Regions from separate parts of the Pseudoalteromonas sp. Ld20 genome, predicted to be linked through region 2. Evidence: predicted binding sites of a transcription regulator. Region 2 holds the regulator's gene; each other region holds the start of a gene.

Region 1 (3,284 bases), on a different contig from region 2:
TGACCAACACTAAAAGTATCGTATCGGCTTTCTTCGCGAAAAGGAAAAGGGTGTAAGCCATCTTTTTGACGAATGGTATGCATTTGGTCACGCCGACCAGTTAAAATTTTGTGCGGGTAGGCTTGATGGCCTACATCCCAGACTAAACGATCATCAGGTGTGTTATAAACATAATGAAGTGCTACTGTAAGTTCTACAGTGCCTAAGCCTGACGCAAGGTGGCCACTGCTTTGCGAGACTGAATTAAGTAAATATTCACGCAACTCATTGCTAAATGCAGGTAATTTTTCTTGCGCTAAATCACGCAGTTGGGCTGGTTCATCAACCAAACCTAATAATGGATACTTGCTACTATCAAGTGTCATGATTTTTAATACATCCTTCGCTAACCAGAGGTCATTATAGCGCAATGTTACTCTGATTTTTTAGTTATTTTGTACGTCATTGTTTACTCATTGTTGAGCTATATTTAATAATCGCGTTCAACAATATATTTTGCCAAGTTTTCGAGTTCACGTGTATCAGCATCAATTTCAGCTAGCGCATTGAGTGCTTGATTGAGTAATGATTGTGCTTTTTCTTTTGCGCCATCTAAGCCCAATATTGCAGGGTAAGTTGCTTTATTTGCTGCGATATCAGAGCCTTGTGGTTTTCCGAGTGTGTATGTATCGCCTTCAACGTCTAGGATATCGTCTTGTACCTGAAAAGCCAACCCAATTGCATTTCCAAAAATTCTTAGCTGTTGTAGTGTACGCTCATTTGTATTTATAGAACACATGGCACCTAGCGCTATAGCGCAGTTTAATAATGCACCTGTTTTTAAATTATGCATGCGTTCGAGTTCAGATAAGCTAATCACTTTATCCGTAGCAGCAATATCTAACGCTTGCCCACCAACCATACCCTCAATTCCAGATGCTTTAGCCAATACGGCAATCATTTTTAATTGTTGCTGAGCAGGCACTTTAAATTGATGATTGGCAATTAATTCAAATGCTAATGTTTGTAGTGCATCACCTGCCAATATAGCTTGTGCCTCACTATACATTATATGGCATGTTGGCCGACCACGGCGCAAGTCATCATCATCCATTGCAGGTAAATCATCATGTACAAGCGAATAACTATGAATACATTCTATGGCAGCTGCGAGAATATCAAGATCTTGTTTGTTTGCGCCTAGCATTTTCCCCGTGGCGTATACCAAAAATGGGCGTATACGTTTGCCACCATTTAAAACACCATAATGAGTTGCATTTTTAATGGTTTCGTCTGTATCTAGAGGCTGTTTAAAATACTGATTAAGGGTTGTTTCAACATCGTGTTGAGCCTGTTTTATTTGTTCTTTTAATGGCACCGATTAATCCAAATCATTATCAAAAGTTGTAAGCGATGATTGGTTATTATTACCCATTAGAATAGCTACTTTTTGCTCTGCTTGTTGTAGTTTATTCGATGATGCTCCCGCTAGTGAAATCCCACGTTCGAACTGTTTTAATGACTGCTCAAGAGATAACTCTCCTTGCTCCATTTGTGTGACGATTAATGAAAGTTCTTCGAGTGCTTGCTCAAAACTGAGGTTTTCTGGTTTTTTAGTCGCCATACAGAATTTAACTTAGATGATAGAAATTTGAGGCCAATTTTAGGGGGAATGCTAAACTAGGTCAAAGACTGATGTGTTTTTTTTAATTAATAATTGGTTTTGCTCGTAAATACATTGGAGTATAAGAATAGGTTAATGCGAGATTTACTGTAATATTTAATTAAATTGAACAAAATACAGCTCGATATTCTTAATTTATTTATATGAAATGATTTAAGTATTTCAATAAATTGCCGATAAGCGCTTAATAATAAAAATTTGTTGTCAGTGGCAGCAATGTATCGATTCCTCTGGAGGGATAAGTGGATTTAGCAACCATAATAGGTATTCTCGGAGCTATTGGCTTAATTGTCATGTCCATGTTTATGAGTAGTAGCGGTGAAATGGCGATGTTTTACAATACACCGTCAGTGGTTATCGTATTTGGCGGTTCACTGTTTATTGTTTTATCTAACTTTACAATGTCTCAGTTTCTTGGAATAGGTAAAGTTGTAACCAAAGCATTCATGTTTAAGATTGAATCTCCTGAAGAACTTATTGAAAAAGCAGTTGAACTTGCTGATTCAGCACGTAAAGGAGGGTTCTTAGCACTTGAAGAGGCTGAAATCCCTAACGGATTTATGCGCAAAGGTGTCGATATGCTTGTAGATGGCCACGATGCTGATGTTGTGCGCGCTACATTACAAAAAGATATTTCTTTAACCCTTACTCGCCATGAAACGGGGGCCGGTTTATTTAAATCACTGGCTGATATAGGCCCTGCAATGGGTATGATTGGTACGCTCATTGGGTTAGTGGCAATGTTGTCAAACATGGATGATCCAAAAGCGATAGGACCTGCAATGGCGGTAGCGCTTTTGACCACACTATACGGCGCATTTTTAGCGAACGTTGTAGCAATTCCAATTCAAGTGAAATTAGAGCTGCGTAAAGAAGAAGAAGCAATGAACCAGCGTTTGATTCTAGATGCAGTTTTGGGTATTCAAGATGGCCAAAACCCAAAAGTAATAGAAGGTATTTTGAAAAACTACTTACCAGAATCAAAACGTAAAGTGGATACTGAGGAGTAAGCATGTCTGATCAAGAGTGCAAATGTCCACCACCTGGTCTGCCCGCATGGATGGGAACCTTTGCTGATTTAATGTCATTGTTGATGTGCTTCTTTGTACTTTTGCTCGCGTTTTCAGAAATGGATGTCCTCAAGTTTAAGCAAATTGCGGGTTCGATGAAGTTTGCTTTTGGTGTTCAAAATAAAATAGAAGTTAAAGATATTCCAAAAGGAACGTCCGTGATTGCCATGGAGTTTACCCCCGGTAAACCTGAGCCAACACCTATAGAGACTATTCAGCAACAAACCGTCGAAATGACACAGCAAATGCTAGAGTTTCAAGCGGGCGATGAAAGCTCTGCAGGTGGTCGTCAAGAGCAGCGCGGCGATAAGCGCGGTGGTGAATCTCAAAGTACTGCACAAGAGCAGTCATCAGAGCAATCAACAGCGGCGGCTGATCAAGAACAAGTAAATGAACTCGTTAAAAAAATTGCTCAACAGTTGGAGCAGCAAATCATAGATGGTGCAATAGAGCTTGAATCACTTGGTCAGCAAATTATTATTCGGATCCGTGAAAATGGTTCATTTCCTTCAGGTAGTGCATTTTTACAACCTAAATTTAAACCAATTATT
Region 2 (3,284 bases):
CTAACTCGGTCATGCTTAAAAAACCGGCGCCGCCTTTAACCGTATGAAATCCACGGAAAATTGCATTGAGCAACTCGGTATCATCAGGGTTATTTTCAAGTTCTACTAGCTGTTCTGATAAAAGCTCAAGAATTTCTCCAGCTTCAACTAGAAAATCTTGTAAAATATCTTCATCGACTTCAAAGCTCATGCAGTCTTCTCCTCTTAGAAACCCAAGCTTGATAACAAATCATCAACTTCATCTTGTCCTGAGACAACATCATCACGTGATTCTTTATCAATTATTGGCCCTTCAGGACCTGCAAGTGTATCTTCAGCAGGCGGTGTTTCAATGGCTTGTTGTTGTACTTTAGTGTCGCCATCATCATGGGTACCAAATGCAGTAAGCAAATGGATTAAGCTATCTTCAACTTCTCTTACAAGTTCAATAACACGGCGAATTACTTGCCCAGTTAAATCTTGATAATCTTGTGCCATCAATACATTGGTCATTAGACCTTGTAATTCATCAGTCTTAGAATGCGAGTTATTCATAAACTTATCTAAGCTATGGCAGAGCGTTTTAAACTCGCCCAATTCAATTTCACGGTTCATCAAACGATCCCATGTGGGTTTGATATGTGAAATTTCATCTGCTAGTTGCTGAGCTATAGGTAAACTAGCCTCTACCGCATCCATCGTTTTATTAGCAGCACTTTCTGTCATTTCCATAACATAATTGAGCCGCTGTTTAGCATCCGGTAAGGCTTCGGTGGTTAAATCAGCTAGACGTGTATCGAGTTCAAAATTTTTCAGCGCATCATGAAGTTGGCGAGTTAACTTACCAACTTCTGCAAAAAGTTCTGACTGCTCTTTTGACGCCGCATCTAGAATTAGTTGATCAGCTTTGTCTTGTTCACCGTTTTCTAAGTAAACCACAAGCTGACGGGCTTGCTCTAAACTGATCTGAGGCGCAGCAGGTGCTGACATAAGCCTCTCCTCTTTATTTAACCTAAACGCTCAAACACTTTTTCCAATTTGGTTTTTAGTGTTGCTGCAGTAAATGGTTTAACGATGTAGCCGTTAACGCCGGCTTGTGCAGCAGCTACAATTTGTTCTTTTTTAGCTTCTGCGGTTACCATTAACACTGGAATATGCTTAAGCGTATCATCCGCTCTGATTGCTCTTAGCAAATCAATACCTTGCATTCCAGGCATATTCCAGTCTGTCACAACAAAATCAAACTCTTGATTTTGCAGCATCGGCAAAGCTGTTGAGCCATCATCAGCTTCTTGCACATTAGTAAAACCTAAATCCCTTAACAGATTTTTGATAATACGTCTCATCGTCGAAAAGTCATCAACAACAAGAATTTTCATGTTTTTATCCAAAACATCCTCCGGTGAGGTCTGAACCTATATTTACTTACTACTAGTTTATCCAGTCATTGATTTTTGCTTTAAGCTTAATCATCGCCTGACCATGTATCTGACTCACACGCGATTCACTTACATCGAGTATGTGCCCAATTTCTTTTAAATTCATTTCATCATTGTAGTAAAGCGATAGCACTAAACCATCTCGTTCTGGTAAAGACTTTATTGCCTCTAGCAATGATTGATTAAACTTATCATTTTTAACATTATTAAAAGGCTTATCTAGTGCTAAATCATGTCCAACTGGTGTAATTACATCTTCATCAACACCAAGGTCTTCAATGCCTAGTATTTTACTAGAATTCACATCATTAAGAATATGATGGTACTCATCTAGCGTAATATCAAGTTTTTCAGCAACTTCAATATCTTTTGGTTCACGATTAAGTCCACTTTCTAACTCTGATATCGCTTCTGCAACCATACGACTATTGCGATGCACCGATCTTGGAGCCCAATCACCACGCCTCATTTCATCAAGCATAGCACCACGAATACGAATACCTGCAAATGTTTCAAAACTGGCGCCTTTAGTGGCGTCAAAGTTTTTCGAGGCTTCAATTAAACCAATCATTCCTGATTGAATTAAATCATCCAACTGTACACTTGGTGGTAAACGAGCAATTAAATGGCACGCCACTTTTTTGACTAATGAAGCATGGCGCTCAACAATCACATTTAAGTTCTGTGTAGATTGATATCCCATCGCTTTATTCACCGATGCCGTCATAATTAGCCGTTTACTAATTTTTCTATGAAAAATTCTAAATGGCCAGATGGTTGATTAGGTATAGGCCATTTTACTGCTTTTGTCGCGAGTGTTTTAAATGCAATTGCAGCTGGTGAGCTAGGAAACAGCTCTACGATTACTTTTTGACGGCGCGTAGACTTTCGCATATTTTCATCATAAGGCACCGTTGCAACTAGTTCCATCGACACATCTAAAAAACGATCTGTGACTTTAGATAACTTTGCAAATAACTCATGACCTTCACGTATACTGCGTACCATATTAGCGACTATTTTGAACTTGTATACGCCGTGTTCACGACTTAATATTTTAATAAGCGCATAGGCATCAGTAATTGAAGTGGGCTCGTCACATACGACAACCATCACATCTTGTGCGGCGCGCGAAAAACTGAGCACCATATCTGAAATACCGGCTGCAGTATCAACAATTAATATATCAAATTCGGTATTTAGCTCACTAAAGGCACGAATAAGACCGGCATGCTCTGATGGCGATAATTCAACCATACTCTGCGAGCCGGAGGTAGCGGGAACTATTTTTATCCCTGCGGGGCCTTCAACTAAAATTTCATCGAGCTCACATTCACCCGACAATACGTGAGACAAGTTACGCTCAACACGTAATCCTAACATCACATCACAGTTTGCTAGGCCTAAATCGGCATCCAATACTAATACTCTGTTTCCGAGTTGACCCAAAGCAATCGCAGTATTAAGTGAAACGTTTGTTTTACCAACGCCTCCCTTACCACCAGTGACAGCGATAACCTTAACGCCGTTATTATTGTTTTGACTCATTTTACGCAGGCCACTTGCTTGATCTAATACTGTGTTAATCATACATCCCTACTGTGCTTGACGCTACTGCTTGACGTCGCGAATGTTGTGCTTTTGTTCTTTTTAAATACAATTGTTCAGCTTTTTTTACTAATTTCTCTGCATTAGCCACCCGGATGTCCTCAGGAACTCGCTGACCATTAGTAAGATACCCTATTGGGAGGCGATTTTGAATCGCTATACTAATTATCTCACCTAAACTTAGTGATTCATCTAATTTGGTGAAAATACAGCCACTTAATTGTACTTTTTTAAAGTGTCTTACGGTTTCTTGTAAAA
Region 3 (3,284 bases), on a different contig from region 2:
CTAACTCTTTTCGTTCTGAATCGGATCAGTCAGTGTAACTAGCTCCACCGGTTGCTCATCAATGACAATAGAAGCCGTTGCATAATAATGCAGCGGCTTTTTTTTGTGATCAAAAGTAACTTTGCTGTTTAAGGAATAGTTTTTCTCTATAAGCACAGTTTCTACCCGCTTTGCTATCGCCGCTCCCGAATCTAATAATTTAATGCTGCCTTGATAAAATGCATGAATCGCCGACGCTAAAATGGGAAAATGCGTACACCCTAATACCAAAACATCAATACTTTGATTAATTGATAACTCTCTAAGCTCGGCGTTTAACTTGTCTATGTCGACCACTCCATTTAAGTAGGCATATTCAGCAATAGCGACTAACGCGACACTACTATATAAACTAACAGTGATAGATGAAGCATGGTCTTCGATTAATTGCTGTGTATATGGGCTGCTTATCGTTGCTGGTGTTGCGAGTAGGCCTATGTGATGACTGTTCGTGATACTTGCGGCAGGTTTAATGGCAGGCACTACGCCTACTATAGGAATGTGTGTTAATGATCGAATAGCACTCAATGCTGAAGTGGATGCCGTATTGCATGCTATAACTAACACATCAACGTTAAGTGAGTTCACTTCGATAAAGTGCAGTAAACCTCTGAGGCGTTCAATAATTTTTTGCTGGTTCAATTTACCATAGGGTAAAAATGCATTATCCATAAAATAGCTAATGCGTGCATATGGGAGCTGCTTCTGAATATGCTCAAGAACGGTTGTCCCCCCTATTCCAGAATCAAATACCATTATATGTGCTGACAAACGACTCGCTCCAAACTAAACCTAAGCTGACCAGTTTGCCATGCACATCTTCTAAAATAAAGCTTAAGCTTCACCCTCTAGTGTTGCTGAGCGTAACTTGTTCATTTGTTCAAACATGGCCTTGGTATAATCAACTAGCTTGCCGACTTCTTCCTGATCTTGATTTAACCATTGCAAAATACCTGACAGCTCATTTTGCAATGCAAGATCACCTGCTTTATTAAATGCATCTTTTAAATCACTGTTAAATGGCGCGACCTTCTCGGTAATTGCTTTTTCTGGCGCAGGCTTATTTTCTTCATAGCCTTTTATTGCCGCGAACGTTTTGGTTTGCTTTAAATCCATTGAAAATGCCACCAGCTGTTCATTACCTAGATTTAGCTCTTTAGCTTGCTCAAATGCATCTTCCATGTCACCACCGAAGAATGTTTTACTGACACTCTGTAGGTCTTCCATAAGGGCGTTAATGGCTTCTTGCTCATCTTCATTTAAATCGCCATTGACTGACATGCTAAATGATAGCTCTCGTGATTGCGATGATTCACTCGCATAACCTTCATTTTGACCATTACGCTGGTAACTACTTGCTGATTGCTGTTTGAATGCATCGGCAAAACTAATACTCACTTCATCACCTTCTGCGGTCGTGAAGTTATATTGCGCGTTATTACTTAAACTTAAATATTGCGCCTGCGTAACACTTACTGAATCTGGCTTGGGATTAAATAAGTCATCTTCAAATTCATCGAGGCCATTAAAAATGCCCTCTTTTGACTTTTCTATACCTTCTTCAATTTCATCATTTAAGATGCCGGTATCTTTTAGTTCTTCAAACGCGCCATCGATACCTATTTGCACACCTTTACGTGCGTCATCAAGCATACCTTTTAATTTCTCATTGTCTGCGCCATCGACCTGTGCCTTTTTAACTGCGCCAGTAACAAAGCTAAGCACATTTTTGACAATTTCATCAAAATCAAACAGTGGCTTGTCTTTTTTCTCTTCAGCGATCGGCAAACCTAAGGCTTCAGCCATTTTATCTCCCAATACTTTTGCAGCTAATTCTTTGCCACGTTGCTGATAGCTATCTTGGGGAGATTGTATTGTAGGCTGCTGCAATGCGCCTTTATTGCTGTATTTATTGACATTATTATTTGGAACAAAGCCAAAGTTACCAATTTTCATGATCCGACTCCTATTTCTGCTTACTTCATTATCGGCCTAAAAACGAATAACTAAAGCGATACGTACAAAAAAACAGCATTTACTATTACTCAAAACTAGACAAATACTCTCTGCCCCCTACAATAGCGCCGATAAACAGCATAATGAGATAAGGTATTAGGTAATGGCGGTTATAAAGATAGATACAACTGAATACGATGCACAATTAACAGAAAAAGAGCAACGTATCATTGCGCAATTCCAACGCTTTGGTGTTGAACAACTAGACGTATTTGCCTCTGAACCAATTCATTACCGTCAACGAGCTGAATTTAGAGTTTGGCATGATGGCGACGATCTGTTTCACATCATGTTTGACCAAGCAACAAAAGAAAAAATTAGGGTCGATGAGTTTGACCCTGCTGCGCCATTAATTGGTGAAGTAATGAAAGCGATGATTGATAACCTTAAAGACTGTGAAATCCTGCGCCGCAAACTGTTTCAGATTGACTACTTATCGACTCTCAGTGGTGAAATTTTAGTAAGTTTACTTTACCACAAGCCACTTGATGAAGAGTGGATGGCTGAAATAAAAGCCTTAAAAGAAAAGCTAAGCCATTCATTTAAAATTGACTTTATTGGTCGCGCGCGTAAACAAAAAGAAGTACTAGGCACTGACTATGTAACCGAGCACTTAACGGTTAATGGCCAAGCGCTTATTTATCAGCAGGTAGAAAATAGCTTCACTCAACCCAATGCACAAGTGAACATCAAAATGCTGGAGTGGGCACAAGATTTATGTAAACCTCTTAAGAATGATTTACTTGAGCTTTATTGCGGCAATGGTAATTTTTCAATTGCGCTAGCTGGCTCATTTAACCGTGTATTGGCAACAGAAATATCTAAGTCATCGGTGCATTCGGCGCAATATAATATTGCTAAAAATAATGTAACCAATTTAGATATTATTCGTATGTCGAGTGAAGAGTTTACGCAAGCAATGAACGGCGAGCGTACATTCTCTAGGTTAGAAGGAATTGATTTAACCAGCTACGATTGTCAAACTATTTTAGTAGATCCACCACGCGCAGGCATGGATACATTAACATGTGATTTAGTCGCCAATTACGAGAGCATTATTTATATTTCGTGTAACCCTGAGACACTAGAACGCGATTTAGACCACTTAACCCGTACGCATGACGTTAAACGTTTCGCTATTTTTGATCAGTTCCCATACACCCACCATATTGAGTCGGGCGTGTTTTTACAAAAAAAGGCGCTTTGATAAAATAGCTATACTTCCTGTG

The links. The regulator FliA, encoded in region 2, starts transcription of late flagellar genes. The targets are predictions, from matches to a motif close to CTAAAGNTNNNNNNNNNNNNGCCGATA.
Region 1: the regulator FliA is predicted to act here: its motif matches at 1,816-1,842, upstream of pomA (flagellar motor protein PomA).
Region 3: the regulator FliA is predicted to act here: its motif matches at 2,025-2,051, upstream of ACJJVX_RS05670 (DUF5610 domain-containing protein).

What each region holds. Positions count from the first base shown of each region.
Region 1 covers NZ_JBISHB010000030.1:491,588-494,871, forward strand. The annotation lists gene dxs (1-deoxy-D-xylulose-5-phosphate synthase) at 1-365, opposite strand, end outside; gene ispA ((2E,6E)-farnesyl diphosphate synthase) at 470-1,357, opposite strand; gene ACJJVX_RS07965 (exodeoxyribonuclease VII small subunit) at 1,361-1,603, opposite strand; gene pomA (flagellar motor protein PomA) at 1,906-2,673, shown strand; gene ACJJVX_RS07975 (flagellar motor protein MotB) at 2,676-3,284, shown strand, end outside.
Region 2 covers NZ_JBISHB010000033.1:213,167-216,450, reverse strand. The annotation lists gene ACJJVX_RS09595 (chemotaxis protein CheA) at 1-190, opposite strand, end outside; gene ACJJVX_RS09590 (protein phosphatase CheZ) at 205-969, opposite strand; gene cheY (chemotaxis response regulator CheY) at 987-1,370, opposite strand; gene ACJJVX_RS09580 (RNA polymerase sigma factor FliA) at 1,411-2,121, opposite strand; gene ACJJVX_RS09575 (MinD/ParA family protein) at 2,148-3,008, opposite strand; gene flhF (flagellar biosynthesis protein FlhF) at 3,001-3,284, opposite strand, start outside.
Region 3 covers NZ_JBISHB010000029.1:50,977-54,260, reverse strand. The annotation lists gene ACJJVX_RS05680 (RNA-binding protein) at 1-38, shown strand, start outside; gene murI (glutamate racemase) at 1-810, opposite strand; gene ACJJVX_RS05670 (DUF5610 domain-containing protein) at 874-1,995, opposite strand; gene trmA (tRNA (uridine(54)-C5)-methyltransferase TrmA) at 2,159-3,262, shown strand; gene ACJJVX_RS05660 (DUF523 domain-containing protein) at 3,271-3,284, opposite strand, start outside.